One region of the Providencia rustigianii genome, then DNA from elsewhere that is predicted to be linked to it. Evidence: predicted binding sites of a transcription regulator. Region 1 holds the regulator's gene; each other region holds the start of a gene.

What was found. The regulator PurR, encoded in region 1, represses purine synthesis genes. The targets are predictions, from matches to a motif close to CANGCAAACGTTTGCNTG.
Region 2: a site for PurR is predicted at 5,543-5,560, ahead of purL (phosphoribosylformylglycinamidine synthase). Genes of this name have one in related genera too.
Region 3: a site for PurR is predicted at 4,857-4,874, ahead of gltS (sodium/glutamate symporter). Genes of this name have one in related genera too.
Region 4: a site for PurR is predicted at 2,853-2,870, ahead of cvpA (colicin V production protein). Genes of this name have one in related genera too.

The regions. Positions count from the first base shown of each region.
Region 1 is NZ_LR134396.1:1,693,763-1,701,251, reverse strand. Features, by position in the region: gene rnt (ribonuclease T) at 1-104, shown strand, start outside; gene EL244_RS07850 (Grx4 family monothiol glutaredoxin) at 201-548, opposite strand; gene sodB (superoxide dismutase [Fe]) at 1,127-1,705, shown strand; gene purR (HTH-type transcriptional repressor PurR) at 2,147-3,172, shown strand; gene punR (DNA-binding transcriptional activator PunR) at 3,184-4,089, opposite strand; gene punC (purine nucleoside transporter PunC) at 4,213-5,439, shown strand; gene EL244_RS07825 (helix-turn-helix transcriptional regulator) at 5,590-6,345, shown strand; gene EL244_RS07820 (putative quinol monooxygenase) at 6,370-6,645, shown strand; gene EL244_RS07815 (riboflavin synthase subunit alpha) at 6,731-7,396, opposite strand.
Region 2 is NZ_LR134396.1:2,562,191-2,569,679, forward strand. Features, by position in the region: gene EL244_RS11800 (cyanate transporter) at 1-172, opposite strand, end outside; gene EL244_RS11805 (nucleoside deaminase) at 172-636, opposite strand; gene EL244_RS11810 (ankyrin repeat domain-containing protein) at 636-1,322, opposite strand; gene purL (phosphoribosylformylglycinamidine synthase) at 1,573-5,460, opposite strand; gene mltF (membrane-bound lytic murein transglycosylase MltF) at 5,783-7,405, shown strand; gene tadA (tRNA adenosine(34) deaminase TadA) at 7,434-7,489, opposite strand, start outside.
Region 3 is NZ_LR134396.1:332,894-340,382, forward strand. Features, by position in the region: gene yihX (glucose-1-phosphatase) at 1-10, shown strand, start outside; gene dtd (D-aminoacyl-tRNA deacylase) at 71-508, shown strand; gene fabY (fatty acid biosynthesis protein FabY) at 531-1,454, shown strand; gene EL244_RS01545 (AsmA family protein) at 1,515-3,293, opposite strand; gene EL244_RS01550 (uracil-xanthine permease family protein) at 3,420-4,808, opposite strand; gene gltS (sodium/glutamate symporter) at 5,042-6,256, shown strand; gene recG (ATP-dependent DNA helicase RecG) at 6,357-7,489, opposite strand, start outside.
Region 4 is NZ_LR134396.1:2,424,220-2,431,708, reverse strand. Features, by position in the region: gene accD (acetyl-CoA carboxylase, carboxyltransferase subunit beta) at 1-774, shown strand, start outside; gene folC (bifunctional tetrahydrofolate synthase/dihydrofolate synthase) at 764-2,053, shown strand; gene dedD (cell division protein DedD) at 2,059-2,745, shown strand; gene cvpA (colicin V production protein) at 2,923-3,426, shown strand; gene purF (amidophosphoribosyltransferase) at 3,441-4,958, shown strand; gene EL244_RS11180 (UbiX family flavin prenyltransferase) at 5,216-5,788, shown strand; gene EL244_RS11175 (TIGR01777 family oxidoreductase) at 5,789-6,694, opposite strand; gene yfcD (NUDIX hydrolase YfcD) at 6,972-7,489, shown strand, end outside.

The sequences.
Region 1 (7,489 bases):
ATGGCGCATTATATGATACCAATCGGACTGCGCTCCTGTTCTGCGAACTCGTGAATAAATGGAAGAAGCTCGGTGGTTGGCCCCTCCCCGCAGAATCCGAATAGTGTAAGTAACTACATAAAAAAACCGTATTAGACTTTAAAATACTAATACGGTTTTTATTACTTGATGTAATTTTAACAAATTACAACAGCAGTAAATTATTCAGAGGCCGCGTCATCCGCAGAACGATATTTATCCGCAGTTTCCTTAATTAGCGTTTGTAACTCGCCACGCTGGAACATCTCAACAATAATATCGCATCCACCAACTAATTCACCATCGACCCATAGTTGTGGGAATGTTGGCCAATTGGCGTATTTTGGTAACTCTGCACGGATATCTGGATTCTGTAAAATATCAACGTAAGCAAAACGCTCACCACAAGAAGATAGAGCTTGCACTGCTTGAGCAGAAAAGCCACAGCTTGGCAGCTTTGGCGAGCCTTTCATATATAATAAAATTGGATTTTCTTTAACTTGGCGCTCAATTTTTTCAATTGTTGTCATTTCTAATTCCTAAAGCATGGGTGCTGATTTTGTAGTCAATTAGCAGTATTACCCGCCTCTTTATATACCGAAATCATTAACTGGAATGACTTCTCGGCACTGTTAAAACATCGTAAACAGCTCAGTGATAGTTTCATACAATATGCCAGTTTTGTAAGGTGATTACTATAGCACTCCTACTTGCTTCACTCAAAAGGTGAAAAGCTGCGTACATTGGTTCTCTTTTGCAAATGTCTATTTTACTGCGCTGTTTTTACAGTGTAATTATGGTTGTTGTTTGTTAATATATTAGCAAATTAATAACACTGAATGCTTTTCCATACTCAATAAAAGCTAAAAGTGGAGAGGTTGCCGAGATAAAACTTGAATATACCCAACAAAAACTTAGTCATTAATAGCATCATGGGATAGGCTTTTTATTCTTAAAAGTTGTATCCTATGATAATAATTAAATGATATATCAAACAGCATAATACGACGTTAACGTTTTAGCTGTAATAATAGAAGTAAGAACAATTTCAGCTCATTTTACGAGCAAACACCCTAAATATTGAATAAAAGCAATCAAGGAGTACGCAATGTCTTTTGAATTACCAGCTCTACCGTATGCTAAAGATGCTTTAGAACCTCATATCTCTGCAGAGACCTTAGAATATCACTACGGTAAACACCATAATACTTATGTTGTTAACCTGAACAACCTAATCAAAGGGACTAAATTTGAAGGTTTGTCTTTAGAAGAAATCATTAAAACTTCTGAGGCTGGTGTATTCAATAACGCCGCTCAAGTTTGGAACCACACTTTTTATTGGCACTGCTTAGCCCCTAATGCAGGTGGCGAACCTACTGGCAAAGTTGCAGAAGCAATCAATAAAGCATTCGGTTCTTTTGCTCAGTTCAAAGAGCAATTCACAGATGCTGCTATTAAAAATTTTGGCGCAGGTTGGACTTGGTTAGTTAAAAAATCTGATGGTAGTCTAGCTATCGTTAATACATCTAACGCAGCAACACCAATTTCTGGTGATGATAAACCTATTTTGACTGTTGATATCTGGGAACATGCTTACTATATCGACTACCGTAACGCACGTCCAAAATACTTAGAAAACTTCTGGGCGCTGGTTAACTGGAAATTTGTTGAAGAAAATCTGGCTTAATTGTAGTTCAGATCTAAAATGATTAAGGGCGAGTATCATACTCGCCCTTAATTGTTTTTCACCTTCAATGGTGGTGAAAAAAGAAATCAAAAAATATGTACGGCAAAAAGAATAATTACAACTAAAGAGCCCATTGCCGCCATTAATCCATATTTAAAATCTGTATCCATGAGTTCCTCTCATTTAAAGTAAAGAAGTTGAAGTAATATTAACCATGCCAATACAACGGTTAATTTAGTATACATCCACAAAAATGCAAAACCAGTGCTTATGTCACATGTTATAACATCAATTATTTCTTTCGTTTTTGCGCTAGATCAGACAAAATCGATAACAAATCGCTAAATTATTGCTTGTAAAGGGTCAATGCATCAATATGCAGGTAATTATTTAACTAGAATTCTTTTAGAGACCAAGTCTGGTCAGGAGTTTTTTCTTCCCATGGCAACGATTAAAGATGTGGCGAAGCGTGCTGGCGTCTCCACCACAACCGTCTCCCATGTTATCAACAAGACGCGTTTTGTCGCTGATGATACAAAGACAGCCGTTTGGGCTGCCATCAAAGAGCTTAATTATTCACCAAGTGCGGTTGCCCGTAGTTTAAAAGTCAACCATACAAAGTCTATTGGCTTACTGGCAACATCAAGTGAAGCGCCCTATTTTGCTGAAGTTATTGAGTCGGTAGAAAATAGTTGCTATGAAAAAGGCTATACCCTAATTTTATGTAACTCCCATAGTAATTTAGGTAAACAAAAAGCCTATCTGCAAATGTTAGCGCAAAAGCGTGTTGATGGCTTATTGGTGATGTGTTCCGAATACCCTGACACTCTTATCAGTATGCTGGAAGACTATCGCAATATCCCCATGGTCGTAATGGATTGGGGTACATCTCGAGGCGACTTTACAGATAGTATTATTGATAACTCTTTCCATGGTGGTTATCTTGCTGGGCGTTACTTAATTGATCGAGGTCATCGTGACATTGGAGTGATCCCTGGCTCCCTTGAAAGAAACACCGGTATAGGGCGGCTTACTGGCTTTAAAAAGGCCATGGAAGAAGCCAAGGTTACCCTAAGAGATGAATGGATCGTTCAAGGGGATTTCGAACCAGAATCCGGCTATAAAGCCATGATGCAAATTTTAAGTAATAAGCATCGCCCTACTGCCGTCTTCTGTGGTGGGGATATTATGGCGATGGGAGCCATCTGCGCTGCTGATGAAATGGGCTTGCGCGTCCCTCAGGATATTTCCATTATTGGTTATGATAATGTGCGTAATGCTCGTTATTTTACCCCTGCATTGACTACCATCCATCAGCCTAAAGAGCGTTTAGGGCAGATGGCATTTACGATGTTGCTCGACCGTATTGTTAATAAACGCGAAGATGCACAGACGATTGAAGTTCATCCTCGCTTAGTTGAGCGTCGCTCTGTCGCGGATGGTCCATTTATTGATTATCGTCGATAAGGATGTCTTATTCAGGACGATAACCATTCAGCGTTGAGGGTTTCACTATCGCCAAGATAATCCAGTAACCAACTCAACGCTGGAGAAGGATTATTCTCTACCCAAGTTAAACAACAAGGGCTCGATGGAAATGGTTGTGATAGCTTTAACTCCACCAACTTCCCTTGTTCACATAATGGTGCTGCACGGTGTTCCGGTACCATTCCAACGCAAAGACCATTCATCAAACAAGTTAATCCACTCTCCCAGTATGGCACCACTAAGCGCCGCTGGTTATCCAGTGCCCATGTATCTCTTTTAGGTAAACTACGTGATGTATCCTCTAAACATAAGCTAGGATATTGACGCATTTGGTCATCAGAAAGCTTGTTTTCAATTTGAGCTAAGGGATGATCAGGACTAGCAACACAGCGCCAAGACATAAATCCCATATCACGAAAACTGTAACGCTCACCAATTGGAGACGCGCGTGTAGCACCGATAGCCACATCCACACGCCCATCAGCTAAGGCATCCCATACCCCATTAAAAACCTCAGGGTGAATAAATAATTCGATGTCAGGAAAATGTCGATAAAAATCCAAGATCAATTGCTCTGTTCGCTGTGGTTTAACAATACAATCCACAGCAATACTGAATTGCCCACGCCAGCCATTTGCCACTTGCTGACACATATGGCGGGTATCAGTCATTTTTTTGATAACTGATCGTCCTTCCTTGATAAAGATAACACCCGCTTCAGTGAGCACAACATCACGATGGCGTCGTTCAAATAGAGGTACAGCAAGCCACTCCTCAATTTGCTTTACAGTATAACTGATTGCAGAAGGCACACGATGCAGCTCTTCGGCGGCACCGCTAAAACTTCCCGTTCGAGCAACAGCATCAATTACTTCAAGTGCATGCGCTGACCACATACGCGTTCCTTTCAAAATATTTGATAACAGAGTCCAAATATTACCGTTTCACAATGTAAAAAAACAGCCTATACAATAAGATAATCGTTAACATTATTTCAAATATTAATTAAGTAAAATACTATGACCAATACTGCGACAAAAAACTCTTCCGGTTTTCTGATTTACCTTGCAGGGTTAAGCATGCTAGGTTTTTTGGCCATCGATATGTATCTGCCTGCCTTTGGTGCTATGCAAACATCCCTGAATACAACTGAAGGTGCTATCAGCGCTTCACTCAGTATTTTTTTAGCTGGTTTTGCTTTTGCTCAACTAGTGTGGGGGCCCCTTTCAGATAAATTAGGTCGTAAGCCAATTCTGATCGCTGGATTATCACTATTTATTATTAGTTGCCTCGGAATGTTGTGGGTTACAGATGCAACTCAATTGTTAATACTGCGCTTTTTACAGGCTGTCGGTGTATGTTCGGCTGCAGTACTCTGGCAAGCATTAGTTATTGATCGCTATGATGAAGCAGATACTCAAAAAGTCTTTGCTTCAATTATGCCTCTTGTTGCTCTGTCTCCGGCTTTAGCGCCACTATTGGGTGCTTGGGTATTAGAGCATAAGGATTGGGAGTTTATTTTTGTTGTTCTTATGATGGTTGGCGTTCTGTTGCTTCTTCCGACTTTATTTTTAAAGAAAATCACGCCAAAAACAGTTTTAGAAGAAAAATCTTCATCAGATAAAATTTCTTTTTCAAAATTAATGAGTTCCCGTATCTTTAGTGGAAACGTGCTGATTTATGCTTCTTGTAGCGCAGGTTTTTTTGCATGGTTAACTGGCTCACCATTTATCTTACGTGATATGGGCTTTAACCCTGCTGATATCGGCTTAAGCTACATCCCGCAAACTCTGGCATTTATTGTCGGTGGATACGGTTGCCGCTTTGTTTTGATAAAAGTGCGAGCTGAGCTGTTATTCCCGTTATTATTAATTGGTTATGCTATTAGTATGTCCGTACTGTTTATCATGGCACTGTATAGCCAACCAACATTAACCTTAATTCTAATTCCATTCTGCTTTATGGCAGCGATGAATGGAGCATCCTATCCCATTGCAGTTTCGAAAGCACTGAATGCATTCCCAACAGCCAGTGGCAAAGCTGCCGCCTTACAGAATGCATTGCAACTCGGTTTGTGCTTCTTAGCTAGCTTGCTTGTCTCTGCTCTTGCTTTCAACCCATTACTCGCAACAACTGGCGTTATGGCGTTTACTATTATTCCGATGATTCTTGGTTATTGGATGCAACGTTGTGCCGTAAAGTCGAATAATGAGGTAAAGCGTGCTGAGTACCAGCATAATTCCTAATTATTTCAACTAGCCACGACTTAGCCACATCACACTTCAATAAGCGATGTGGCTTTTTTATCTTCAATTAGTTACGAATAATTTATAGGGTTAATTTTATATTCAAAACAGGCTATCATAAAATCATTCAATGATGAATTTTTGAGAACCATGCTAAAACAGTATTATCCACCGGATGAATTAAAAGAGTTTGTAAGCTCAATTTTAATCATCAAGAAGTTCACATCTCCTATTAAAATATTTCCAGGCACTGGTGCGGAAATATGGATTTCTTCGACCAATATCAGCATGTCCACTGATGCCCATACATCTATAAATCCATATCAACTCATCATTCCAAGAATTAATATTTTTACTGCAATTCCTAACAATGCCACGGTTATGGTCTTACGTATTCGCCATGATGCATTGCGCTTTTTACTTCCTCTGCGAACCTTAAACTTTACAGATACTCCTATGCCACTGAGCCATATTTGGAACGATAATTGGTTTAAATCATTGGCTAACTCTTCCTTTAAAGAATTACACGATTATTTCTACGCAAATAAAGCTACAAAGAAAACTCACTTTATTGATCAGGTTCTCAATACGCTATACCGTAATCCAGAGAAAAAAATAACGGAAATAGCAAATGACACTGGCTATAGTGCTCGTTTGATACAAAAAGAGTTTCTAAAAGAATTTGGTATCACGCCAAAACGTTACCAGATCAATTGCCGTCTTGAGCATGTATTAAAAACCATGGTAAAAGAACAAGATACTTATCGCTGGTTTGAAACAGGCTATTATGATCAATCCCACTTTTATCGCGATTTTAAACGATACTTTACTATGACGCCGACGGCGTTTTTGAAATCAAACTATTCGCTTTTTTACAATACAAAAACAAAGTCTCCATTAAGATAGTTCTTAATACAAAAGGAGAACGGTATGAGTATTGTTGTATATGCCCAAATTACTACAGAAAAAACAGATGGGTATCTGACTAAAAAGATCGTTCGGGATATAGCGAAGCATAGCCGTCGGGAAAAAGGATGTTTGCAATATGACCTTATGGCAAAAGAAAATGGCTATATTGTTTTTGAAGAGTGGGAAAGCCGGCAAGACTTAGAAATGTACCAAAACAGCGTTCACTTTAAACGACTCGTCGATGCAATTGAACGCGACAACGCAATATTTTCTGTTAATTTCAGTGAGAAATTATAGCTCACAACTTTCAATGATTGATGATTTTATAGGCTATGGCTTAAACTTAAGCTATAGCCTCACCAATGACTGAAATCCTAAATTGCTATTCCTGTTGAGCCGATAGTTCCTGTGTTTGTTCTTGCTGCAACAATTTATCTTGTTCTTTTTGATGTAATACACGCTCTACCGTATCAACGATCGCCTGAGTTTGTGGGTCAATCTCAATATTGACTTTATCACCCAAACGCTTTTTACCTAATGTTGTTCTTGCCAATGTCTCAGGGATCAAATGAACACAAAAACGGTTATTAATCACGTCACCTACCGTTAAACTAATCCCATCGATTGCCACAAAGCCTTTGTGCAAAATATATTTCATGAGGGACTTATCATAGATAGATAGCCAAATTTGATGGTTATCTTCAGAGGTGAAAATCTTACTGATTTCTGCGGTGGTGACAATATGCCCAGAAACAACATGCCCACCTATTTCATCACCATATTTAGCAGCGCGTTCAATATTAACAACATCCCCTTCCTTTAACTCCCCTAAATTGGTTAGGCGTAACGTTTCTTTGATTAAATCAAAGCTAACTTTTTCACCCTCAATTTTAGTGACAGTTAAACAACAACCGTTATGAGCCACCGAAGCGCCTGTTTCTAAACCGACTAATAATTCAGGCGTGAATTTCATAACATGAGTGCGAAAGTTTGCTCTTTCTGTGACTTCAATAATTGGGGCGGTACCCTGAACAATGCCTGTAAACATAATAACTCTCAGTGCAGTGGATTTATGGACTCAGTTTACCTAAGAATTTTCAGAGATCTATCTTATTTGAGTGGTACTATTTATGCTGTATAT
Region 2 (7,489 bases), 870 kb from region 1:
ACATGGGTAATAATGTGAGCAAAGAAACACCTTGGTAGCTCATTCCGGTGGTTTGGATAATGTCATCGATGACAGGACCCGGTCCCGTCATAAATGGGCGTAGGTTGATCCCCACTAAAACAATGGTCAAGATCAACCCAAAAGAAGGAGAAAGTGGCTTATGCATTTTCATCAATGGTGTAATGCCCACCACTGACTGTATAATGCTGACTGAGGTTCATTCTCAGGTTTTAGTTGTACAAATTGCAGCCCAGTTTGCTGTTCAGGCTCGACGCTTAATGCTTGTGCAATACTCGCCGTTGATAGCCCAAAAGGTTCAGCATCTTGATTCGAATACGCATAAACAATACGGGAAATACCCGCCATACGCATCGCGGCCAAACACATAGGGCAAGGTTGCCCACTTGCATACACCACACAATCATCTAGCCTAACTTTACCCAGCACTTGACCCGCTTGACGTAGTGCCAGTAACTCAGCATGCGCCGTCGGATCATTGCGTTCTAGCATCTGGTTTACCCCAGTAGCAACCACACTACCGTCGTACACCACTACCGCACCAAAGGGTCTTCCTCCAGCATTGACATTTTCCGTCGCCAATAAAATGGCTTGCTGCAAAAATTGGTTATCTGTCATTATTTCGCTCCTGCCTTTTCAAGAATATCGATAATATTTTGATATCCTTTACTCTTTGCTAGTGTTAATGGTGACTGCCCTGATGCATCCGCTAAATTAACATCAGCGCCGCCCTCGACTAATAAAGTGACTATCTGAGCATATTTATCACTGCCATCCCCAAGAATGATGGCTTCAATAAGCGCAGTCCACCCCAGATTGTTCACATGATTGACACTCACACCCGCCTCAATCAATGTTTTCACCATATTGATATGACCACGTTCAGCTGCTGGGATCAAAGCCGTCCCACCGTAACGGTTAATACTGTTTACGTCAGCACCATGGCTTAACGTCATTTCTAATATTTCTTGCAAGCCACGAGCCCCTGCATATAAGAAAGGCGTATCTTGAATACCATCTTTTGCATTCACATCCGCGCCTTTTTCAATCAAGTAGCGTGCAACAGTAATTTGGTTCGCATTTGTTGCAGCCATAAGAGGTGTGCGTAGACGACGATCCCGTTGCTCGATATTTACGCCCTGCTCAACAAGCCGTTGTACAGAGGCTAAATCACCGCTTTCCGCTGCAGTAACTAATTGAGGAATATCTGTTTTCGCCACAGGCTTCACCATAAAGATCAGCATAATCACAAAAGCACTGATTAAATAGAGTCCCCATTTTTGCTTCAAGGATCCCGCTTTCATCATCAATCTCCTTATGCTCTATTTAGCCTATCGAAATAAAAATCATTTAGAAAAAATAATTGAGCCATAAACATTAACAGAGGAAAACTATTGTTCAATCTTATCTTGTAGAATAGATTTTTCGTTGTGAACAAATATTCGTCTATCAACTGAAATACAGACAAAAAAACGCCCTATAAATCAGACTCAGCGAGCCAGTTTATAGGGCGTATGATTTTTTATGCTTTAACTTAAAACTACCGTTTTAGTCTTAGCCTAATTGTTTACGTGCATTACGGAAGATACGCATCCATGGGCTATCTTCACCCCAATTTTCTGGATGCCATGAGTTACTCACAGTACGGAATACACGCTCTGGGTGCGGCATCATTATGGTTGCTCGACCATCGATTGTGGTGACTGCGGTAATCCCATTAACCGAACCGTTAGGGTTCGCTGGATACTGCTCAGTGACTTGACCGTAGTTATTCACAAAACGCATTGCCACTAAGCCATTATTTTCCAATTGTGTTAAGTGGGATGGAACACGTACTTCGACCTGACCTTCACCATGAGACACTGCAATTGCCATACGAGAGCCAGCCATATCTTGCAGTAGCAGCGATGGGCTGTTAGCAATTTCGACTAAACTAAAGCGCGCTTCAAAACGCTCTGAACGGTTACGGACGAAACGCGGCCAATAGTCAGCGCCTGGGATCAAGTCATGCAAGTTAGACATCATCTGGCAACCGTTACATACACCTAAAGAGAGTGTATCTGGTCGATTAAAGAATGCAGCAAACTCATCACGAACTTTATTGTTGAACAAGATAGATTTCGCCCAACCTTCCCCTGCACCTAAGACATCACCGTACGAGAAACCACCACAAGCCACTAATGCTTGGAATTGTTCAAGGGATAGATTACCTGCAAGTAAATCACTCATATGAACATCGATAGCATCAAAACCTGCACGATCCCATGCAGCTGCCATTTCAACATGAGAGTTGACACCTTGCTCACGCAGTACTGCGACTTTAGGTCGAATACCGGTTGCTATATAAGGTGCAGCGATATCATCCGCGATATCAAATGTCAGTTTCGCGTGTAAGCCGGGGTCTTGGCTATCTTTCTTCGCCTGATGTTCTTGATCTGCACACTCTTCATTATCTCGTAAACGCTGCATCTGCCATGTGGTTTCTGCCCACCATTCACGAAGCAAGCTACGAGATTCGTTATAAACAACAGTGTCTCGGCTATTGATGATCACCGCATCGTCGTTAGTTGCTGTCCCTAAATAATGTAAGCAACTCGATAAACCAGCATCAGCAAAACACTGCTCTACATATTGACGGTCAGCCCCTTGAACTTGGATCACGGCGCCTAATTCTTCATTGAATAGCGCCGCTAATGTATCTTCATCGAATGAACTAATATCAACGTTAATACCACAATGGCCCGCAAATGCCATCTCAACCAGTGTAACGAACAAACCACCATCTGAACGGTCATGGTAAGCCAACAATTTTTGCTCAGACAGCAATTTCTGGATGGTATTAAAGAAGCCTAACAACAGTGCTGGGTCACGCACATCTGGCGCTTTATTGCCTAATTGGCGATAAACTTGCGCTAAAGCAGAGCCACCAAGCGCATGATGACCTTGTCCGAGATCAATCAGTAATAGTGCGTTATCCGCCGTTGTTTTCAGTTCTGGCGTTACCGTTAAACGAACATCTTCTACGCGCCCAAATGCCGTGATGATCAGTGAAAGAGGCGAGGTCATTTCACGCTCTTCACCATTTTGCTGCCAGCGGGTTTTCATCGACATAGAGTCTTTACCCACTGGGATAGTTAACCCTAATGTAGGACATAACTCTTCACCCACGGCTTTTACTGCCGCATACAGACCTGCATCCTCTCCCGGATGGCCTGCCGCAGACATCCAGTTTGCCGACAGCTTCACACGCTTCAAATCGTGAACATAAGAACACGCAAGGTTAGTCAACGCTTCACCGACAGCCATACGCGCTGAAGCTGCAAAATCTAACAGAGCAATAGGTGTTCTTTCGCCGATAGACATCGACTCACCGTAATAGCTATCCAAGCTCGCCGTCGTGACCGCACAATCAGCCACTGGAATTTGCCATGGACCTACCATTTGGTCGCGGGCAACCATACCCGTTACAGTCCGGTCACCAATGGTGATCAAGAATGTTTTCTCTGCAACTGCTGGTAAATGAAGAACGCGTTTAACGGCTTCAGTTAAATCAATGGTGGTTCTATCAAGAGATTCCGGTTCAGCTTTCAGAGATTTGACATCTCTCAGCATTTTTGGGGTTTTACCCAATAAAACATCTAATGGCATATCGATAGGTTGATTGCCGAAATGTTCATCATTCAGCGTTAAGTGACGCTCTTCTGTCGCTTCACCAATTACCGCAAATGGTGCGCGCTCACGCTCACAAATTGCCGTAAATAATTCTAGCTGGTCTGGAGCGACCGCCATAACATAGCGTTCTTGAGATTCGTTACACCAAACCTCTAGTGGGCTCATACCCGGTTCATCGTTAAGAATCTTACGTAACTCAAAACGCCCGCCACGTCCACCATCACTAACTAACTCAGGCATCGCGTTAGATAATCCACCCGCCCCGACGTCATGGATAAACAGAATTGGGTTGTCATCGCCTAACTGCCAGCATTTATCGATCACTTCTTGGCAGCGGCGTTCCATTTCAGCGTTATCTCGTTGAACTGATGCAAAATCAAGATCAGCCGCAGATTGACCCGATGTCATTGAAGAAGCCGCACCACCACCTAAGCCGATATTCATCGACGGCCCACCCAGTACAATCAGTTTTGCACCGACGGTGATTTCACCTTTTTGAACATGGTCAGCACGGATATTACCCATACCGCCTGCTAGCATAATTGGCTTGTGGTAACCACGTAACTCTTCACCATTATGGCTGTTAACTTTCTCTTCATAAGTACGGAAATAACCTAATAGGGCTGGACGACCAAACTCATTGTTGAATGCAGCGCCGCCTAATGGACCTTCGGTCATAATATCCAGCGCGGTTACAATACGCTCTGGTTTACCAAAATCTTCTTCCCATGGCTGTTCAAAGCCAGGAATACGCAAGTTAGAAACGGAAAAACCGACTAATCCTGCTTTTGGTTTCGCACCACGTCCCGTTGCACCTTCATCACGGATTTCACCACCAGAGCCTGTCGCTGCGCCTGGCCACGGCGAAATCGCGGTTGGGTGGTTATGGGTTTCAACCTTCATCAAGATATGCGCATCTTCTTGATGATAACGGTATGTGCGACCATCAGGTTCAGGGAAAAAACGCCCTACAGAAGAACCTTCCATTACTGCTGCATTATCTTTATAAGCGGACAAAACATAGTCAGGCGTCTTTTCGAAGGTATTTTTGATCATTTTGAAGAGAGATTTGGGCTGAGTTTCCCCATCAATGATCCAATCGGCGTTGAAAATTTTATGGCGGCAATGTTCAGAGTTAGCCTGTGCAAACATGTACAGTTCAATATCAGTTGGATTACGTTTTAATCCCTTAAAGGCATCAAATAAATAATCGATTTCATCTTCCGCCAGCGCTAAGCCCATTTCTTTATTTGCAATTTCTAAGGCTTGACGTCCACCAGCAATAATATCGATAACTTTTAATGGTGCAGGTTGCTGCTGAACAAACAGCGCTTGTGCTTGTTCAAAAGAGGAAAATACGGTTTCCATCATACGGTCATGTAGCATGCCGATGACTTCATTCCACTGGGCAGTGCTCATTGCATCTGCCTGGATGTAATACGCAATACCACGTTCAATACGTTTAACCTGCGATAAACCACAGTTATGTGCGATGTCTGTCGCTTTTGATGACCAAGGAGAGATAGTGCCTGGACGAGGAGTGACTAAAACCAATTTGCCAAAAGGTTCATGCTCCGCCAGAGAAGGACCATATTTTAACAAGCTACTCAGCTTACCTTGCTCAGTACTGTTTAATGGGGCTGATAGCTCAGCAAAGTGCATATATTCAGCATAGATATCCGTAACAGGGAGCTGTTTTTCAGTAAACAGTGCCAAAAGACGGGTAATACGAAATGCTGATAAAGCAGGTGAGCCACGCAAAATTTCCATAGTCTTAAATTCTCTCTTGTAAACGCCAGCCCTGAACTGAAAGCAGGGAAACCGAGAACCATTATAGAGCAATGTTCATCAATACGAAACCGTTTGCGTGACTAAAAAGAGAGCGAATAGTTAAATATTATGATGGGCTAAATACGATAATATTAGTTGCACCGATCATCATTGTTGAGCAGAATACAAACTACTGGATTTATAACCATTACTCAACAGTCGATTTTCTAAATACAACACCAGCTCTTATACGAGAAATAACTATTTGAATAACTTAAAAGTTAACTATTTTATTGTCGTGGTTATCGCATTGCTGGCGACTATGATTATTGGCTTTAATATCCGATGGTCAAATACGCACAGCACCCAAATCGACAAAATTCTCTCTAAGGGAGAGCTACGCATCAGTGCGGTCAGTTCACCACTTATTTATATTGATGAGCAAAATCAGCTACGTGGTTTCGACTATGAGCTTGCTCAAGACTTTGCCACTTACCTTGGCGTAAAGCTTAAAATTATTATTAGACCCACCTTTGAACAAATTTTTGCAGATCTTGAAAATGATGATGCCGATATTGCTGTTGCAGGCTTACTCTACAATAAAGATCGTTTAGAAACCCTGAAAGCGGGCCCGAGTTATCTTAATGTCACTCAGCAATTGGTTTACCGCAAAGGTTCACCTCGCCCTAAATCTTTTAACGACTTAAAAGGTAAATTAGTGGTGATTGCTGGGAGTACTCACGCCAGCACATTACAAAAATTGTCTAAAGAGTATCCAAACCTAAAGTGGGAAGAAAGTAGCGAGTATTCCCCAAATCAGCTACTTGAAATGGTCGCTGAAGGCGAAATAGATTATACATTAGAAGACTCTATCGCTATTGCATTACAACAACGTAGCCATCCCAAAATAGCCGTTGCGATTGATTTACTCGATGACCATGCTATTACGTGGTATATGCGCCGCAGTAACGACGATAGCCTTGATGCTGCCCTTCTCGACTTTTTCAATCTCAGCAATCAAAATGAAACTCTTGCGCGCTTGACTGAACGTTATTTTAGTCATGTGGAATCTTTTGATTACTTTGATACCATCACTTTTATTAGTGCAATAAATAATAAACTTCCTGACTATCAACCTTTATTTGAAAAATATGCCGACAGCATTGATTGGCAGCTTCTTGCTGCCATCGCATGGCAAGAATCTCATTGGGATCCTTTAGCAACTTCTCCGACGGGAGTTCGCGGGTTGATGATGTTAACTAAACCCACTGCAGCTACGATGGGTATTTCTGATCGATTAGATCCCGAAGAGAGCATTAAGGGAGGCGCTGCTTATTTAGCTTATTTGATGGAGCGCCTGCCAAAAACTATCGCTGAAGATGATAGGATGTGGTTTGCGTTAGCGGCATACAATATGGGCTATGGCCATATGATGGATGCACGTAAGCTCACTGAAAAATTAGGTGGCGACCCTGACCGCTGGTTAGATGTTAAAGCTAGACTTCCATTGCTAGCTCAACCTAAATATCACTCTCAACTGACTTATGGCTATGCCCGCGGTCATGAGGCCTATCGTTATGTCGAAAATATCCGTCGTTACCACCAAAGCTTGGTGGGTTATTTACAAAGTCAGGAAAAGAAACAGCGGACATTAGATATTGCTAAAAAATCACAAGTTTATGTCGTGGTTCCAAAAAATGATCCACAGCTTTCATCTTACATACTACCAAATAAGTTAAATAGCTCACAAAAATCCCCGATTGATCTTGGCGTATTTAATAAAAAAGAGAATTCAACCTCGACATCTTCCTCTAAGCCCGGCTCAGAAAGCTCATTAGGTGAGTATTTACTATCTAAGCCGCCGTTACCTCAATATCCTGTCATCAAAAATCCAGAGAGTAATAATGTTCAATCCGTGAATAACACACAATCAGTAAAAGAATGATTTATCCTTGAGCCCATACACACAACAATCACAATGGATCTTGCTTTTGCTGATGTCGTTGGGCTTTGATTTGTTCACGGCGCA
Region 3 (7,489 bases), 1.4 Mb from region 1:
AGTTGAATAATCCCGTTCCTAACATGGAGCAACAACGTATGTTGCTCCATCTTTTTTATATAGAGTTTCCATGATCGCATTAATCCAAAGAGTTACTCACGCGAGTGTTGTTGTTGATAAAAAAACAGTGGGGCAAATTGGCTCTGGTCTTTTGGTTCTGCTTGGTGTTGAGAAAGATGATGACGAGCAGAAAGCTAAACGATTATGTGAGAAAGTGCTTGGATACCGCATCTTTGGTGACGAGCAAGGGAAAATGAACCTAAATGTAAAACAAGCGGGTGGAAGCTTACTCGTTGTTTCTCAATTTACGTTAGCAGCTGAAACCAATAAAGGAATGAGACCCAGTTTCTCTGGTGGCGCTGAACCAGAAAAAGCTGACCAATTATATCAGTACTTTGTACAGGAAAGCCGCCAACAAGGCACAGTGACTGAAACGGGAATCTTTGCTGCTGATATGCAAGTGAGCCTAACCAATGATGGCCCAGTAACCTTCTGGCTACAGGTATAGAATACTTTTCCAAGGGGGAAACATGTACCATCTACGTACACCGAAAGATGACATTGAATTTGCAGCCTACTACCAGTTTCGCTGGGAAATGCTGAGAAAACCATTTAAACAACCCCTTGGTTCCGAAAAAGATGGCTATGACCTTACAGCCCACCACCAAATGGTGGTAGATGAGAAAAATCGTATCTTGGCGATTGGTCGGTTGTATATCAATGCTGATAATGAAGGTTCAATCCGTTTTCTTGCCGTTAACCCCGTCATGCAAGGTAAAGGCTTAGGGAAACTGATTATCATGGCGCTGGAGTCGAGTGCAAGACAAGAAGGCGTTAAACGTATCGTTTCGAGTGTTAGGGAGGAGGCCGTTCCTTTCTTTGCCAAAATGGGTTTTGAAACTCGAGGAGAAGTGAGCGGGGAATTAAAAGCACCAGTACGCCACTACCTGATGATTAAACCCATCGAAACCTTAGACCAGATTCTTCATCGACCTGACTGGTGCGGTGAGTTGCAACAAGCTTGGCATAAATATATCCCTCTCAGTGAAAAAATGGGTGTACGTATAGAACAGTACACAGGAAAACGTTTTATCACCACGATGCCAGAAGCGGGTAACCAAAATCCACACAACACTATTTTTGCCGGTAGCCAGTTTTCTCTCGCCACACTAACTGGTTGGGGAATGATCTGGTTATTGCTACATGAACATCAGCTTGGTGGGGATATTATTTTAGTAGATGCCAATATTCGCTATGGTAAGCCTGTCAGCGGCCGCCCAATTGCGGTAGCTGATCTATCTCATCTCAGCGGTGACCTTGATCGCTTAGCGAGGGGGAGCAAGGCTAGGGTGAAGTTAGATGTCCACGTCAGTAACGCTGATAGCCAAGTTGGTGCGGTATTCAGCGGAACTTATATGGTTTTACCCGTCGCAGGTGAGACAACAAATAGATAGTGATATAGCGGATAAAAAAGCAGGTTTACTTTTGGGGTAACCTGCTTTTTTATTGTCATTTTACGGATTAATAATGGCGGGAATATGCCCACCCATAGGGTAAGTATTTGGCGAGTCAGGTGCAAGTTGTTGCTCTGATGGTAGCATAGATGTTCCCACTGTGGGAGTCACTTTACCATTAACCACCGTACGATAAATTTCACTGCCTTGAAGTGGTTTAGCCGTTAACTCACCATTTATACTGTATGCAAGCGGATCTGCGAGTAGATCCCCTTGTAATGACGTATCAAAATCTCCCCACATTTGAGGTGAAAATCCTGACCAGCCCCATTGATTTAAGTCTCCTAAATCAATATTGGTACCTGTCGCTCGTAAGTTAAACGGTGCTTTTTGATACTCTTGCTTGACGAGCAATGAGACTCTGGCAATACCGCGGGTGGTACTACCACTGAGGCTAGCCGCAGCACTATTATTGCTACTGGCGATTTCGAGTAAAGGGCGACGGACTATAACTTGATTGATCGTGCTGCTATCAGCGTTGAACGTTGCTTGCCCTTTCCAAATTCCCCACTGTTTCTGTTTGATGAGATCAACATAGCGAATAGTGCCGCTAAGTGCTGTAAATTCAAAAGAGAACTCAGGTTGAATATTCATCAGCAATGACTGCGTCACTGTAAAGTTATCGATGGTGAACGCTGATAACCAAGAGGGTGCTGGCTGGGCAAAGAATGTTAACCAATCTTCAGGTAAAGTATACAGTGCTCCAGCGAGTGTCCCATCAGTAATAGTCAGGGATTTATTGTTACGCTGCCACACGCCACTGAGGCTAAAAATACCTTTATTATAGTAGCCGGATAGCTTATCAAAATTAAGGTTATCGCCATCAATATTTAATTCGCCGATGAGTGTATCTACTTGTTGATCATGAATAACCAATTGGTCGACATTGAAATTGATTTTACTTTTAGGGTTGCTCCAGCTGCCTCTCACGACATTAATTTTATCGATTTCGGTGCTTAGCCCCGATAGTGCCCAATCTTGTCCCTGAATATCCACATCGGTGAGCGTCAAATCTTTAATCTGGAGTGTTCGGTCACTATTGATATCCTCGAAAAGCGCATCGAAAGTGAGATTATTTTGCCATCCCACTTTATTCATCGAGAGACCATCAATATTAATGCTACCGTCAGCAAATACTTTTCCTTTACCGGAAATATAACCATTATTGAGATAGCCGGTGACTTGGCTAAACTCAGTCACTTGTTCCTGTAATTTTCCTGTCATAGCGACATTACGAAAAGGTAGGGAATTGATGGCCAACTCTCCTGTTGTAAAACGAAAGTCACCATAGCCAAAAGGATGGTTGACGGTAGGTTTCCACGGCGTGATACCACCGGTAAACCCAGCAACCAGCAGGGTGTTTTTTCCTTGGGTTAATTGAATTTTGCTACTTTCAAACTGTAAAACTTTAGCAGAGATAGGGAGATTAGTGCTGGTATCTGAAATCTGAGCTGTAAGCTCCCCTTGTGTGATTGTTAATCGTTGGATGGCTTCACCATTGATCATATTAAGCCAATTGATATCCACGACAATTTGATCCGCGTTTAACGCTAACTGCTTGTCGCGAGACTCAATTTTTATATCTTGGAAAATAAATTTACCCGGTTCAGCAAATCGATGCCCCATAATGCCGACATTAATATCGAAATCAGTGAATTTACTTAATAATTGACTCGCATAACCTGCTCCCCAACGAGTTTGCAGTGCAATATAAGTGGCAACAAATAAGATCAACAGAAGCAGAAAAATATAACTAATAAATCGAATTAACCTTCTCACGGTAGTCTGCTCCCTCATAAATCAGATAAAAACATAGATGACTAATCTGTCTAAGATATCGACAATTTGAAGGATAGCATACAGAAGAACCGCCAGAGTATTCAACTCTGGCGGCAATAGGAATGATTATTTTTCGTGAGGGAAAATTAGATTCAGAACGATAGCGGTTAAACCACCAGCCGCGATTCCGGAGGAGAATAATGTTTTCAGCCAATCAGGTGCAAATTGCAGGATCAGCGGTTGTTGAGAAACACCCATTCCAACGGCAAGGGATAGGGCGATAATCATAATTGCGCGGCGGTTTAATGGCTCACGAGAAACGATACGTACACCAGAAGCTGCGATAGTTCCGAACATGACGATGGTTGCACCACCGAGCACAGGCTCAGGAATTTGTTGCACAAAACCTGCCACTGCGGGGAACAGTCCCAGCAATATCAACATTAAGGCGACAATGTAGCCAACATAACGGCTAGCAACACCGGTTAACTGAATGACACCATTATTCTGACCAAAACAGGAGTTAGGGAATGTATTGAATATTGCGGAAACAAGGGAGTTCAAGCCATTTGCTAATACACCTCCCTTAATGCGTTTCATATACAGCGGTCCACGAACCGGTTGCTCTGATACATCTGATGTTGCGGTAATATCACCAATGGTTTCTAAAGAAGTCACCATAAAAATTAAGATCAGGGGAACGAGTAAGTTCCAATCAAATGATAAACCATAATAAAAAGGTTCAGGAACGGTAATCATTGACTGGTTGATATCGCTAGCTTGTGCTGCTGGTAGCATATCCATCCACCAAGCTGCAAGATAGCCTACCGCCATGGCGATAACCAAAGAAGCGACTCGGAGATAGGGGTTTTTCTGGCTGGTTAACAGAATAATCACTGCGAGCACAATGCCCGCAAGCATCAGATTATCAAGGGCGCCAAACGTATTGTTATTCAGGGCACTGTATCCCCCACCTATCGAGGTTAATCCCACTTGAATGAGTGATAAACCGATAATCATTACCACAACACCAGAGACCAAAGGTGTAATCACTCTACGTGCTAAATGTAGGAAACGGGAAAGGATTACTTCGGTTAATGACGCGACCATTAGGGTACCAAATAAAGCAGCCATCATTGTGGGAATATCTGCGCCTCCTTGCTGAAGGGCAACTCCTCCCATAATTAAAGGGGCGACAAAGTTAAAGCTTGTTCCTTGAATGGAAAGTAAGCCAGAGCCAACGGGACCCCATGCTCTAATTTGAATCAGCGAGGCAATTCCGGATGCAAACAATGACATACTGATAATACGCTGAGTATCGTGCGCAGGTAGCCCAAGTGCTTGGCAAATTAACATCCCAGGGGTGATAACGGCGACAAACATGGCTAATAAATGTTGGCAAGCAGCAAAAATGGCTTGGGGTAATGGGGGTCTATCTTCAAGGTGATAGATTAATTCACTTTTAATTTGTGCTTTTTTTTCAACACTTTGTTCTTCAGATGTCGTTGTGTTCATTGCTCTAATTCCACCAGCAAAAAGCGCATTTTAAAGAGATAAATATAAAAAGCAATCGTTTGCGCTAAATTTTTTAATTTACTTTTAAATTGGGAGCATCACATTTTTATATGTTTTAACTTGTATTTATCGCGAATTTTTTTTCTAATCCTACCACCTGCTTTTGGCGTTTTAAGGAAAAAAATAACGTCTAATTAGTTTTAAATAATATTAACAACAGACGAGGTACATAAATGTATCATCTCGATGTCTACGGCACACTGGTCGCAGCCACACTTGTGCTATTGCTCGGACGTAAACTGGTAAAATCGGTTTCATTCCTCGAAAAGTACACCATCCCTGAGCCCGTTGCAGGGGGATTATTAGTTGCTTTTAGCCTCTTGGTCATTAAGCAAGTATTTGACTGGAGCCTCTCTTTCGACTTATCACTGCAAGAACCGATGATGCTCGCGTTCTTTGCAACCATTGGCTTGAACGCAAACCTAGCGAGTTTAAAAGCTGGCGGTAAAGCCTTAATGATCTTCATTTTTGTGGTTGTCGGTCTATTACTGGTTCAAAATACAGTCGGTATCGCACTGGCTACATTCTTAGGTCTCGATCCGCTAATGGGACTATTAGCTGGTTCAATTACCTTATCGGGTGGGCATGGTACTGGCGCTGCATGGGGTAAAATATTTACCGATGAATACGGCTTTAAGAGTGCAACTGAAGTTGCGATGGCTTGTGCAACATTTGGTTTAGTGCTTGGAGGGCTGATAGGTGGTCCTGTTGCACGTTTCTTAATTCGTAATATTCCAACGCCAGGAACGGCGGATGAGGATAAAGATGTCCCTTCCGCATTCGAAAAACCGCAATCAAACCGTATGATTAACTCCATGGTATTGATTGAAACTATTGCATTAATTGCGATCTGTTTACTTGCGGGTAGCTATATTGCAGGCTTATTGGCTGGTACAGCATTCGCACTGCCAAAGTTTGTATGTGTATTGTTCGTTGGTGTGATTTTAAGTAATGGTCTATCCGTACTTGGATTCTATCGCGTATTTGATCGCGCAGTTTCCGTTATGGGTAACGTAAGCTTATCCTTGTTCCTTGCAATGGCTCTCATGAGTTTAAAACTATGGGAATTAGCCTCTTTGGCAATCCCAATGTTAGTAATTCTTGGGGTACAAGCATGTGTCATGGCGGGTTATGCAATCTTCGTGACGTTCCGTGTGATGGGCAAAAACTATGATGCTGCTATTTTAGCCGCAGGACATTGTGGTTTTGGTTTGGGAGCAACACCAACAGCGATTGCAAACATGCAGGCAGTGACAGACAAATTTGGTCCGTCTCATCTTGCATTCTTAGTCGTACCAATGGTGGGGGCATTCTTTATCGATATTGTGAATGCGTTGGTGATTAAGTTTTACTTGTGGTTACCTATATTTCCAACAATTGCTGGGTAACCATCAATAAAAAAACATTATAACTAAATGTATAAATGAAGCAGGTATTGCCGTGGACATGGATGTGTTCACGGCAATTTTCATTTCTAGGGAGAGGTTTTTAAGCGTGGCTATATTGTTCGCGTTCAGGAAGCCAACGTTCAATAATGAGTTGTGCATTCTCTGGGTAATTTTGCTGAATATGACGAGCCAAACGTTGTACTTCTGGCAACATATATTGGTCTCTGAGTAAATCGGCCACTTTGAATTCAGCATTTCCGGTTTGCCGAGTTCCCAATAATTCACCGGGACCACGAATTTCTAAATCTTTTTGTGCAATCACAAAACCATCGTTGCTATCTCGTAATACTTGAAGACGTTGCTTAGCTGTGTGAGTGAGCGGCGTTTTATAGAGTAAAACACAGTGAGAAGCGATAGCGCCACGACCAACACGACCTCTTAATTGATGTAATTGTGCCAATCCTAAACGTTCAGGATTATCAATGATCATTAAGCTAGCATTAGGGACATCGACACCAACTTCAATAACCGTGGTAGCAACGAGTAACTGGATTTCGTTATTCTTAAATGCGGCCATGATGCTTTGTTTTTCAGCGGGTTTCATTCGTCCATGTACTAAACCGACTTTTAGCTCAGGTAGCGCGAGTGCTAATTCTTCACTTGTCACTTGAGCAGCTTGGGCCTCAAGAACTTCCGAATCTTCAATCAAAGTACAGACCCAATAAGCTTGGCGACCTTCATCTAAGCACGCCTGTCGCACTCGCTCAACAATATCATTGCGTCTGGTATCTGGGATTGCAACGGTTGTTACCGGTGTTCGCCCAGGAGGGAGTTCATCAATAATCGATGTATCAAGGTCGGCATAGGCAGTCATCGCCAGAGTCCGTGGAATCGGCGTGGCGGTCATTATTAGTTGATGAGGGTGATTCCCTTGCTGCTCACCTTTCTCACGCAGAGCGAGCCGCTGATGGACACCAAAGCGATGCTGCTCATCGATGATAACTAACCCTAAAGAGTGAAAACTAACTTGTTCTTGGAAAATTGCGTGGGTACCAACGACCATCATTACTTCGCCATCGGCAATGGATTCTTGCTGTTGCTGACGCGCTTTCCCTTTTTGCTTTCCAGCAAGCCAGCCTACTTTAATGCCTAAAGGTTCGAGCCACTGTTTAAAGGTATTGGCATGTTGTTCTGCTAGAATTTCGGTAGGAGCCATCAGGGCAACTTGTTTAC
Region 4 (7,489 bases), 730 kb from region 1:
CTTGATGAAAACTCAACAACGGAATTAGGTAGCGAATTAGAGCCAAAAGATATCCTCAAATTCCGCGACTCTAAAAAGTATAAAGATAGAATTAGCGCCGCTCAAAAAGAAACCGGTGAGAAAGATGCAATGGTTGTAATGAAAGGGACCTTAAAAGGTATGCCTGTCGTTGCTGCTGCATTTGAATTTGCCTTTATGGGCGGTTCAATGGCATCTGTGGTTGGTGCGCGTTTTGTTCGTGCAGTTGAGCAAGCACTTGAAGATAATTGCCCATTAGTCTGCTTCTCAGCAAGTGGCGGTGCGCGTATGCAAGAAGCCTTGTTATCATTAATGCAAATGGCGAAAACTAGTGCGGCACTAGCCAAAATGCAAGAGCGCGGTCTGCCTTATATTTCTGTGTTAACTGACCCAACCATGGGGGGGGTATCTGCGAGCCTTGCAATGCTTGGTGATATCAACGTCGCTGAGCCAAAAGCGCTGATCGGTTTCGCCGGCCCTCGTGTTATCGAACAAACCGTACGTGAAAAGTTACCACCAGGTTTCCAACGCAGTGAATTCCTGCTGGAAAAAGGTGCGATTGACATGATTATTCGTCGTCCTGAAATGCGTGATCGTCTAGCAGATATTTTGGCCATGTTAACTAACAAGCCAAGCTTAAATCCTGAGCCAACACTGGTTGTTGAAGTGGTAGATGTCGAAATTGATCTGGCAGATGCTATTGATAATACAGAAAAAGTGAAAGGTTCTGCTAAGCATAAAAAAGATGATGAGTAAGCAAATCATTCCTACTGCCAAGTCTCCATTGGAGGCTTGGCTCTCTTACCTTACTGACCTGCATAGCCAAAATATTGATATGGGGTTGGAGCGTGTAGGGCAGGCCGCCCGCCAAATGAATTTAACCCAACCCGCACCTCGTGTAATTACGGTGACTGGCACGAATGGTAAAGGGACAACCTGTCATACCCTTGAAAGCATATTGATGGCTGCGGGATTGAAAGTTGGGGTATACAGTTCGCCACATCTGATCCGCTATACTGAGCGCGTACGTATTCAAGGACAAGAACTTGCTGAAAGTGAGTTTTGTCAGGCATTTGCGGCAATAGAAGCTCAACGTGGAAATATTTCTTTAACCTACTTTGAATATGGCACCTTAGCTGCACTACAATTATTTAAGCAGGCAGCATTAGATATTGTGATCCTTGAAGTTGGGCTAGGGGGCCGTTTGGATGCGACCAATGTTGTGGACGCTGATATTGCAGCAATCACCAGTATTGCCCTTGATCATACTGATTGGCTGGGTTCTGACCGTGAACATATCGGTTATGAAAAAGCCGGTATTTTCCGTCAAGACCATTATGGTGTCGTAGGTGAGCCGGATATGCCAGCCTCAATCGGAGAATATGCCGATAAGATTGGAACACGCTTATTTCGTCGTGGAAAAGATTGGAATTACCAAGAGCATGGTAATCATTGGTCGTGGGAAAGTGAGCAACGATCATGGCAAGATTTGCCATTACCCAATGTTCCATTAGCGAATGCGGCAACAGCCATGGGTGTGATTAGCTGCTTAATGGAGATAGCGCCTGAATTAACACCAAAAATAACGGATCAAGCAATCTATCATGGTTTACAAACGGCTCAACTGCCGGGGCGTTTCCAGGTTATTGGCGAAAATCCGCTAAAGATTTTGGATGTCGCTCATAATCCACATGCCGCAGGGTACTTGGTGACAAAATTGGCGCAATTGCCCATTGTTGATGGTCGACGTATTCGCGCGGTTGTCGGTATGTTGGGAGATAAAGATATTCAAGGCACATTGCAGTGTTTATCCAAGCAAGTGACTGACTGGTATTTAGCACCTCTCAAAGAATTTCGAGGCGCGGATGTGACCCAACTGAGTCAACACCTTGATGATGCAAATGAATTTGATTCTGTGGAAGCTGCATGGCAACAGGCGTGTAATGATGCTCAGCCGCAAGATGTGATTGTGGTGTGTGGTTCATTCCATACTGTCGCGCATGTCATGATGTTATTAGAGAAAATAAAAGGATAGAGCCAGTGGCTAGTCAATTTCAAAATCGTCTTGCTGGCGCCATTGTCTTAGTAGCTGTGGGGGTTATTGTGCTTCCTGCATTACTGGATGGCGATAAGAAATACAATGAGAACGAATTTGCAGCCATTCCTATTATTCCTAAACCGGGTGATGAAGAAGATATTGAAGCAATTGCACCGATTACCCATAGTGCATCAACCGCTTCTTCAGAAGGAACCTCCGAGGCAATGTTATCGGAAGCTATCACTGAACAGCAACAGAGTGAAAAACCGCCGGTAGCAGCAAATAGCACAAACCAAAATGGTGCGACTATTCCTGTAAATGTCGCACCAGAGAAACCACGTGTTGAGCCAAAACCGGAACCTAAACCGGAGCCTAAGCCCGTACCAAAACCAGAACCTAAGCCAGAGCCTAAACCTGAACCGAAAGTAGAGCAAAAATCAGAGCCACAAGGTAAAGCCTATGTGGTGCAGGTGATTGCACTGAATAATGCCAACAAGGTTGAAGAGATCGTAGCTAAACTGAGGTTATCTGGGTATCAGGTTTATACTGTACCGGCACAACCCGTGAATAATAAGTTAACGCGTATTTATGTTGGACCGGATGCTTCAAGGCAGAAGCTTGAGTCTGCACTACCGGAATTAAATGCGATTACCGGCACTAAAGGAATAATACAGTCATTTAAACCTTAAATTCCACTGTGATTATCCTTAAAAGATAAAGGTATTTAGTAACTTACTGCGGCGATTATGATTTTTTCTTTTCGCCGCTGGTTTTTTTAAATTCAGTAAAAAATGGTTACGCAAACGTTTTCGTTTTCTGTTAGAATGCATTCGCCGTTGTCGTGAATGCAAATTTTGGAATGAGATATGGTCTGGATTGATTATACAATTATCGCCATTATTGGCTTCTCGGCACTGGTAAGCCTGATCCGTGGATTTGTTCGTGAAGCATTATCCTTGATCACTTGGGGTTGTGCATTTTTTGTTGCGAGTACCTTTTATCCTTATTTAGCCAGTTATTTTACGAACTTTGAGGATGTACTTATCCGTAACGGAATTGCGATTGCAGCTCTCTTTATTGCGACCTTAATTGTCGGCGCAGTAGTGAACTATGTGATTAGCTCATTAGTCCAAAAAACCGGACTATCAGGTACAGATCGTGTACTGGGGATCTGCTTCGGTGCGTTACGTGGGGTATTGATTGTATCGGCGCTATTATTCTTTCTCGATACCTTCACACCACTTCCTCAAAGTGAGGATTGGCAGCGTTCAGAGCTTATTCCGCAGTTCAGTCATATTATTAGGTGGTTTTTTGACTACCTGCAAAATGCGTCAAGTTTCCTACCGGAGAATATTTCTCCGTCTGGCTGATGAGGAAAGACTAAATGTGCGGTATTGTCGGTATCGCCGGTGTTTCACCGGTAAACCAATCAATTTATGATGCGCTAACGGTGCTTCAGCACCGTGGGCAAGATGCAGCGGGTATTGCTACGATTGATAGCACAAATAATATCCGTTTGCGTAAAGCTAATGGTTTAGTGAAAGATGTCTTTGAAACTCGCCATATGTTGCGGCTTCAAGGTTCTATGGGCATAGGACACGTGCGTTACCCAACAGCGGGTAGTTCAAGTGCATCTGAAGCTCAGCCTTTTTACGTGAACTCCCCTTTTGGTATTACGCTCGCTCATAATGGTAACCTGACAAACGCGCACGAATTGGCTCGTAGCCTATTTGAAACAGCGCGTCGCCATGTTAATACCACGTCAGATTCTGAAATCTTACTCAACGTATTAGCTTACGAATTAGATAAATTTGACCATTTTCCTCTTGAACCAGACAACGTTTTTAGTGCAGTTGCTTCTATGCACAAAAAACTTCGTGGTGCATATGCGTGTGTTGCCCTAATTATTGGACACGGTATGTTGGCATTCCGCGATCCCCACGGTATTCGTCCATTAGTACTAGGACGCCGGGTACTGGAAACGGGTGAACATGAGTATATGGTGGCATCAGAAAGTGTCGCGCTTGATACCCTTGGTTTTGAGTTTTTACGCGATGTTGCACCGGGTGAAGCAGTTTATGTGACTGAAGACGGTAAACTTTTTACTCGTCAATGTTCTGAAAATCCGCAACTGACCCCCTGCATTTTTGAATATGTCTATTTTGCACGCCAAGATTCATTCATCGATAAAATCTCGGTATATAACGCAAGATTACGTATGGGGCAAAAACTGGGGGCTAAAATTGCGCGCGAGTGGGAAGATTTGGATATCGATGTTGTCATACCAATCCCTGAAACTTCTTGCGATATTGCGTTAGAAATTGCTCATATCCTCGATAAACCTTACCGTCAAGGTTTTGTAAAAAACCGCTACGTAGGTCGTACTTTTATCATGCCGGGGCAGCAAGAACGCCGCAAGTCTGTACGTCGTAAATTAAATGCTAACCGAGCAGAGTTCCGTGATAAAAATGTTTTACTGGTTGATGACTCGATTGTGCGTGGAACGACGTCTGAACAAATCGTTGAATTAGCTCGTGAAGCAGGAGCTAAAAATGTCTATTTTGCCTCAGCCGCTCCTGAAGTTCGCTTCCCTAACGTTTACGGTATTGATATGCCAAACGCTAATGAGTTAATTGCTCATGGTCGTGAAGTGGATGAAATTCGTAAATTGATTGGTGCAGATGGTTTGATCTTCCAAGACCTTTCCGACTTAGTGGATGCGGTTCGTGAAGAAAATCCTGAAATCAACGAATTTGAGTGCTCAGTATTTGACGGCATCTATGTGACGAAAGATATTGACCAAACCTATTTAGATTATCTGGAAAATTTACGTAAAGATGATGAGTTGAAATTGAAAGATCAGAGTGATGTTGAGGATCTTGAGATTTATAACGAAGGCTAAATTTTCTTCATAATTAGTTCCACAACGTTGTTAACTGCACTCGTGAGCGCTAGTCACATACTTTTGTATGCTCCTAGCGCTCATTCGTTTGCTGCCTAGTTATGAAACTAATTATTTAGAAAATTTGTTTGAATATCACACTATATGTAATCAACGTTCCAATCCCCCCTGATATCCTTTCTATCATTAAATTCGCGCCCTACAACTTCATGACATTTGGTATATAATGCAAGAAATTGCGTGAAATTGGGGCTGACATGAAAAAACTTATCATTGGGTTAACTGGGGCGAGTGGGGCAATCTACGGTATTCGATTGCTAGAGGTACTCAAACCGGTACAAGATGTAGAAACCCATCTAGTGATGAGTGCGGCAGCGCGTCAGACATTGGCGTTGGAAACCGACTACAGTGTCAAAGATGTTCAACAATTCGCTGACCATGTTTATGATAGCCGAGATATCGCGGCTGCAATCTCTTCAGGCTCTTTTCGTACCGCAGGTATGGTAATTATGCCGTGCACCATGAAAACCCTATCTGGCATCGTACATAGCTATACTGATACCTTAGTCACCCGTGCCGCAGATGTGGTATTGAAAGAAGGGAAAAAATTGGTACTGGGAGTTCGTGAAACACCATTACATTTAGGTCACTTGCGCTTACTTGTCCAAGCCGCAGAAATGGGCGCCGTGATTATGCCACCTATGCCAGCGTTTTATCATCGACCTCAAGCAATTCAAGATATCGTTGACCAAACGGTGAATAGAGTACTCGATCAGTTTGATATTCAACTAGAGCAAGATCTATTCACTCGTTGGCAAGGTGCAAAATAATTATTGCTCAGGCGTTAATAAATCCTCTAAAGCAATTCTTAACTCAATAAATTCGAATTCGAATCCTGCTTCTTCTAGCCGTTTAGGAATGGCTTGTTGCCCCCCTAACAATAATGTTGCTGATTCACCCAATACGGCTCTGACCGCAAATGCTGGCGTACGTATAAAAGAAGGGCGGTTAGTGACATCCCCCATCATGGCTGCAAATTGGTCATTATGAACAGGGTAAGGAGAGGTCATATTAAAGGGACCTGATAACCCTGGAGTTTCCATTAAAAAGCAAATCGCTTTTACCATATCCTTAATATGAATCCATGGCATATATTGTTTGCCATGGCCGATAGGCCCGCCTGCACCCATTTTGAATATCGGCAGAATTTTTGCCAATAATCCACCATTTGGGGACAATACTAACCCTGTTCGCAGTAGACATACGCGAGTTTTTGGTGATTCTGCTTCTTGGGCGATAGCTTCCCAGCGGGCAGCTAGGTCATGAGTAAATTCGTCATGAGGTTGATCCACTTCGGTGATCACGGATTGACCTTGATCCCCGTAATAGCCGACAGCAGAGCCAGATAAAAATACACTGGGTGGATTTGAGCTGGCTTTAATCAAGTCTGTGATTTTTTGTGTGATTTTCCAGCGGCTATCACATAGGATTTTTTTCTGATCCGCTGTCCAGCGTTTTTCTGCGATAGGTTCGCCAGCAAGGTTAATGACTACATCAAAATCATTGAGGTTGGTTTTATCATTTAAGGTCGTCCAACATTCTACCGCTTTACAAAATAAGCTATATACTTTTTGTGGGGAACGACTTAATACGGTGACTTGGTGGGAATGCATAACTAGCTCTTGAACGAGTTGTGTGCCAATTAGCCCAGTACCGCCGGTAATTAAAATTCTCATATTCCACCCTCATTCGATTTTTAGGTTACTCACGATACCTAAATAATCTAATATTTATCGTTCTATTATAGATAACTATAGCATTAGGAATTAGGAATTGTTGGGTTTCAGTTAACGGTTCGAAAAAAAGAATTTTGTATTATATCTTAAAGGGATGTGTTGATTTTTGTAATGGAGTCCAGCGGCAAATTTGGTTAGGATCCCTTGCATCATATTGATGAAAAGAATACTTTGTAGCGAAGTATTTCTGGTGAATAGGCTAAATAAGGTTTTCAGGATGGAACAACAGACCGAATTCGTGGAGTGGGTAGATATTGTTGATGAAGACAATAATGTGATAGCACAATCTACACGTAGTCAAATGCGCGCTGAAAACTTGCGACATCGTGCTACTTACATCGTCGTGCATGATGGTATGGGGAAAATTTTAGTGCAGCGAAGAACGGACATTAAAGATTTCTACCCGGGGTTATTAGATGCCACTGCCGGTGGAGTGGTTATGCGAGATGAGAATATCCTAGAATCAGCTAAGCGTGAAGCAGAAGAAGAACTTGGTGTTGCGGGTGTTCCTTTTGCAGAACATGGCACATTCTATTTTGAGAATGAAAATTGTCGAGTATGGGGTGGGCTATTTAGCTGTGTTAGCCATGGCCCTTTTGCCTTACAAGAAAGTGAAGTGGTTGAAGTGAGTTGGTTGACTCCCAAAGAGATCACTGCACGTTGTGATGAGTTCACGCCGGACTCATTAAAAGCGCTATCTCTTTGGTTAACACGCAATAATGAGTCAAATAAAAC